2 regions of the Bacillus sp. JJ1566 genome follow, and region 1 is predicted to be linked to the other one. Evidence: predicted binding sites of a transcription regulator. Region 1 holds the regulator's gene; the other holds the start of a gene.
What was found. The regulator Rex, encoded in region 1, represses fermentation and respiration genes when NADH is low (regulators of the CRP and FNR family bind a similar motif). The targets are predictions, from matches to a motif close to TTGTGAAATATTTCACAA.
Positions count from the first base shown of each region.

Region 2: a site for Rex is predicted at 2,032-2,049, ahead of V7112_RS03065 (DUF438 domain-containing protein). Genes of this name have one in related genera too.

Region 1 covers NZ_JBALOP010000073.1:39,955-43,126, reverse strand. Annotated here, with positions in the region: gene V7112_RS22800 (ABC transporter ATP-binding protein) at 1-919, opposite strand, end outside; gene moaC (cyclic pyranopterin monophosphate synthase MoaC) at 1,053-1,544, shown strand; gene V7112_RS22790 (redox-sensing transcriptional repressor Rex) at 1,547-2,188, shown strand; gene V7112_RS22785 (twin-arginine translocase TatA/TatE family subunit) at 2,224-2,415, shown strand; gene tatC (twin-arginine translocase subunit TatC) at 2,432-3,172, shown strand, end outside.
Region 2 covers NZ_JBALOP010000003.1:144,729-147,900, forward strand. Annotated here, with positions in the region: gene V7112_RS03055 (response regulator transcription factor) at 1-47, opposite strand, end outside; gene V7112_RS03060 (hypothetical protein) at 472-675, shown strand; gene V7112_RS03065 (DUF438 domain-containing protein) at 744-1,970, opposite strand; gene V7112_RS03070 (HesB/YadR/YfhF family protein) at 2,079-2,375, opposite strand; gene V7112_RS03075 (carbon starvation CstA family protein) at 2,700-3,172, opposite strand, start outside.

The sequences.
Region 1 (3,172 bases):
CCATCAGCTCCATTCGATCAAGCTGTTTTCGTCTACTTTGGGCGCGCTTTGTTGTGGAAGCTCTGACTAGATTTTTCGCGATGAAGTCTTTTAATCTTTCGACTTCTTCCTGCTGTTTTTCGTATTTTTTTAGATCAAGCTCATAGTTTTCAGCCTTTAATTTTAAATAGTTGCTGTAGTTTCCGACATATTTGGTGCTTGTGTGTCTCGAAATCTCATAGACCTGGTTGACGACTTTGTCTAGGAAGTACCGGTCATGAGAAACAATTAAGAGTGCACCTGGATAGCCTTGTAGATATTGTTCAAGCCAGGTAAGAGTGCTAATATCGAGGTGGTTGGTTGGCTCGTCCAGAATCAATAAATCAGGTTTTGTTAGTAATAGTTTACAAAGGGCTAAGCGCGTCTTTTGACCACCACTTAAGCTAGATATTTTGGTTTCATAGTCTTTGTCTGTAAAATGAAAGCCATGTAGAATCGATCGAATATCGGCTTCATATTGATAGCCACCCTTTTCTTTAAAATCGACCTGGAGCTGATCATATTCTTCGAGTAGCCTTTGATAATCAGTTGGGTTTTCAAAAACAGATGGGTCTCCCATTTTTACTTCAAGTTTTCTTAAGTCTTTTTCTAGTTTTTGTAAAGATGCGAAGACGGTAAGCATTTCTTGCCAAATGGTAAGATTTGATTCAAGTCCAGTGTCCTGTGCAAGGTAATCAATAGTGACGCTTTTTGGCTTAATAATTTCACCGCCATCATGGGACATGTGACCAGCAATTATTTTTAATAAGGTTGATTTTCCGGCACCATTTCGGCCAACAATAGCAATTCGGTCGCGAGTTTGTACTTCTAATTTTATATTGGATAAAATAAGATCAGCAGCAAAATACTTTTTGAGCTGATTTACTTGTAGTAAAATCATACTATTTCACCTCTTGTTTCTAACAACAGTGTATCTTATATTATCTTAATAGAGCAACTGCAATGATAATGTTCACAGATGTTCCAAAGACAGATGTGGTAAAATAGTGTATAGTTTATGGGAGGGTACATATATGACATCATTTACCCATTTTAATGAGCAAGGTCGGGCAAAAATGGTCGACATTACAGAGAAATCTGATACTGTTCGTACAGCAATTGCAAAATCGAGTATTACTGTAAATAAATTGATTTATGAGCAAATAATAAAGAATGAGATTAGCAAGGGGGATGTTCTAGCTGTTTCCCAGGTTGCCGGTATTATGGCAGCTAAAAAAACATCAGAGCTAATCCCGATGTGCCATCCATTGGCATTAAAAGGCGTCGATATCCGTTTTAGTTGGACGACCCAAGGTGAATATATTTTACATATCACTGTAACAGTTAAAACAAAGGGAAGCACCGGTGTTGAGATGGAAGCCCTTACGGCTGCATCGGTTTGTGCGTTAACTGTGTATGATATGTGTAAAGCGGTTGATAAAGGCATGGTGATTGGGCCAACCTATTTAACTGAAAAAACAGGTGGAAAGAACGGAGATTTTAAAAGGCCAGTAGCGGGGGAATAAACATGAATCTGGAACAATCAAAAATACCACAAGCAACTGCCAAAAGGCTGCCACTTTATTATCGGTTTTTGAAAAACTTGCATGCCTCGGGGAAGCAGAGGGTATCATCTGCAGAGCTGAGTGATGCGGTAAAGGTTGATTCAGCCACGATTAGGCGCGATTTTTCCTATTTTGGTGCATTGGGAAAAAAAGGGTATGGCTATAATGTCAATTATTTATTATCCTTTTTTAGTAAGACACTTGATCAGGATGAGTTAACAAAGGTTACGTTAATCGGTGTTGGTAACTTAGGTACTGCATTTTTACATTATAATTTTTCAAAAAATAATAATACAAAAATTGAGCTTGCGTTTGATGTGGATTATAATAAAGTAGGTAGTAGTATTGGCGGAGTAAAGGTGTGTCATTTAGATGATCTTGAAAAAGAATTGCCTGATGATGTCACGGTTGCTATTTTAACAGTGCCGGTTGGCGCAGCACAGTCAATTACTGACCGCCTGGTGAATAAAGGGATCAAAGGTATCCTTAATTTCACTCCAGCAAGAATCAATGTGCCCGAACATATACGGGTTCACCATATTGATCTAGCTGTTGAGCTACAAGCACTTGTTTACTTTTTAAAGCATTATTCGAATGAAGAATAGAAATAGATTTTATAATTGTTGGGAGGTGGCTCATGATGGGAAATCTTGGATTTGGTAGTATTCTATTGATTGTATTTGCAGCATTGTTAATCTTCGGACCTAAGAAGTTACCTCAATTAGGAAAAGCTGCAGGAAATACATTGCGTGAATTTAAAAACGCAACAAAAGGCTTAGCAGATGATGACGATGATGATGTTAAGAAGAATGAAACTCCTGATGTGAAGTAATGATAGGATGAGTCAGATGAACGAAAGAGAAATGTCCGTCTATGATCATATTGGTGAGCTGCGAAAACGACTGATTTATGTAGTCGTTTTCTTCTTCATTGTTGCACTGGGGAGTTTTTTTCTCGCTGAGCCGGTAATTGTTTACTTGCAAAATGCTGAGGAAGCCAAAGAGCTGACAATGAATGCTTTCCGTATGACAGATCCAATTAAAATTTATATGAATTTTGCCTTTATTATTGCGTTTGTTATCTCTTCTCCTTTTTTACTGTATCAGCTTTGGGCCTTTATTAGTCCAGGCTTGTATGAGAAGGAAAGAAAGGTAACGTTGAGTTATATTCCGATTTCGGTAGGATTATTTTTAGTAGGGGTTTCATTTTCCTATTTTATTTTATTCCCATTTGTTGTGAACTTTATGACGCGGTTAGCGGGTCGTCTTGAAATAAATCAGGTAATCGGGATTAATGAGTATTTTCAATTCCTGTTACAGCTAACCTTACCGTTTGGCTTTTTGTTTCAGCTACCGGTTGTTGTAATGTTCTTAACTAGGCTTGGAATTGTCACTCCGATGTTCTTATCGAAAATAAGGAAATATGCGTATTTTGTCCTTCTAGTAATTGGAGGTTTAATCACACCTCCTGAGCTAGTCTCTCATTTAATGGTCACCGTTCCGTTATTCGGTTTATATGAGATCAGTATTCTCGTATCAAGAAGTGCCTACAGGAAGGTGCTTAAAGCGGAAATGATGGCAGCTAATAGT
Region 2 (3,172 bases), on a different contig from region 1:
GCAATCTTCTCTTCGTCTTCCACAATTAAAATACGTTGTTTCTGCATCTCCACCCAGCCCTCATTTCTATATATAAATCTAGTTATTGCTCGCTATCACCATTTTACCCTAATACTGGTATCTCCTACACTAAAAGAAAAGTACCAATCATCACAGTTCTTTTTATCTATGGTGATTGGTACTTCATAAGAATCTATTCTTCTTCAATTTCTTCCTCTTCAGATCTTGGTCTTCTTCCCCAAAAGAATTCCCACGCATCCATTCGTTGAACTTCCTGCTCTTCACGTGATTCCTGTTCTTTGTTATCGGCCAAAACCGACACCTCCCAAATTAATTATCGTTTATATCCTATTCAAGTAGCTGACTTTTCGTTTAGGGAATTTGCCCATATACACTGAAAAATTCGTGATGGAAGTGTACACATAAACCATGTATACTTAAGATGTAAAAATTTTGAAGAGGTGATTGAAGATGGCTAAATCAAACGCTAGGAAAACGCGCGAGAGGCTTGTTCGAGAAGGAAAGAGAAATCCGGAAAACGGGAGAAGCCCATTTGCATTAACGGATATGCAAACAAGAATGACAAAAACGAAAAAGGATCACTTATACCGTACGAAACATAAGAACCAATCATTCGAAGGTGGAAATGATGGTTCTTTTTGTTTTTGTGGATGATTTTTCATAACCCGTTTTTTACCTAATAAAAAACACTGACACCAAAGTATCAGCATTTTTCTTCAACTCTATGATAAAATTCGTTTTTCTCCTTCAATTTCCTGGATTGGAGCGATATTTTGGGAGAATTCCATCGTTCCGATATACTCCCCTGCCTCATCCCGTACGGCAAAGTATCGGATATACACGTATTTACCTTTTACTTTGATCCAGAAATCTTCTGTATCTTTTTTACCTGATTTGAAATCTTCGAGTAATTCTTCGACCACGTGAACACTTCTTGGTGGGTGACAGTTTTGAACCGTTCTCCCAATAACTGCTTTTGTCCTTGCAAAAATACGCTCTTTTCCCTTGCTGAAATAACGGACGACATCATCCTTATCAATAAACGTAATATCAACTGGCAAGTGATTTAAAAGTAATTCAAGTTGTTTTAAGGATAAGATACCTGTCTCCATCTTAATAAACCCTTTAGTTGAAATTTGTTCATCACCGATTACATTTCGCTCAGGTTTCCAATCTTCAGGTGAAATCAAACAAAATCCAATTTCATCACTCTCACGGGCAATTTTCAGCCATTCGTCTTCTGTTAGATTATTCATTGACATTGGGAAGAGAATATTTTCCTCTCGATAGATCATTTCATCAACTTGATCAACAACAAAAGTAATAACCTCTATAACAGCCTGTTTATCTCCATCATAATCAGTAAGCAAACGTTTTGCATCTTTTATCGCATCAACAATAAAATCATCAATTTTCCACATCATATTTGTTGGTCCATAAATTCCGTACTGCTCTAAATATGGAAACAGGAGCTGTTCTTTTCGTTCATAATGCTTTCTGATATCCAGTAAAAGATTACAATCCTCAAGTAATTTCAGTCGATTTTCATGATGATCATCCACTTCAAATAACTCCAAATGTTTTTTTACTTTACCGTTTACTAGCTTTTCAAGTTCCCTATTTTCAAGCTTAAATGTATGCACGGGGTGCCCAGGTTGCTCTTCTGGATGACTAGCCAGAGTTTCTTCAATTAAATCTTTAAAAATCTCCCGATGCTGTAAACAAATTTCTGTTGCGTCACCTGCTGGGATGTTCTCTTCTTCCACCAATACTTGCTGTAGTCTGGAGATTTCTCCTATCGTAATATAACCAACTTTATTTGCTAAATGGGATTTAATCTCTTCTACTGATTTCCCATTATGTAAATCCTTAAAGCTTTGTTTTATGATGGCTTCTCTCTCAATATCACTCATTTTATTTTGTTCTCGGTTATTAATAAGTTCACTCACGTAAATTTCTCCTTTCAAACTATGCTGTTATGATGAAATTAACATAGATTGAGGAAAAGGTTCGTGATACGAATCACATAAAAAAAGAAAGACTCACATATTGTGAGCCTACGGTTTTGGATATTGGTACTCTAATTCATCTTTATCTGGATTATAGTCGACGATGAGGTTATGGCCATTGAAGAACCAGATGTCATCCTCTTCTACATAAAACTCGATATCATCAATCTTATGACTTGTGTGAATTTGGATGGGTTCGTCATGTGTTGAAAAGGCGAGTGAATACTTTTCTTGTACGGGGCTAGTTCCGTAAAACATCGGATAGAATCGAACCGTATCTCCTGTTTTTACACTTATATCTTCTTTAAACCATTTTAATGCTGCGTCGCTTATTGTCATTTCCATATGTATGAACCTCCCTGGGCGTCCTTCTGATATTGTACGCGAAAATTTTGGACTTTATTAACTCAATACTACTAAAGTTTTCGTGAATAAGATACCAACTAATTTGTGAAATGTTTCTCAAACTCAATTAAAAAATGCACGCAATCTGAAGACTGCGTGCATTTTTTTTATCAACTTATAAGAGGACGAAGGCAATTGTGGCTCCAACGATAATACCCACGCTCACGATCTTTCCCCAAACGGGAACTTTGTCATTGCTATTTTGATTGACCTTCTGCTCCTTGGCTTCTACTACCTTTCGATATTCAGGACTGCAGCATCCCATCAGGATACCTTCTTATAGGAAGAAATATCTACTTCCAAAGGAAGATTTGCTGCTCGTGCTTTATTTGCTTGACGGAAGAATAACACTAGTAACAAGGCAGTTCCACAAAATCCACCGTACCATGCAATATCCATCGGTAATCGGAAACCGATTTGAGCATTCAAGATATACGTGATTACCAAGCATAGCATGAAAGTTCCTGGAACTAGTGAAATCCAGTAATTCTTTTTCGCGATGTATAGATACATAGCACCTACGAATAAGGCAATAACAGCTGTTGCTTGGTTCGCCCAGCTAAAGTATCTCCAAAGTATGTTGAAATCGATTTGAGTAAGAACAATTGAGATAGCGAATAATGGGACAGCAATCCATAGACGACTTGGCATTGACTTTTGAGCCATTTTTAAATAATCAGCAATAATCATACGTGCACTACGGAATGCAGTATCACCGGAAGTGATTGGTAATACGA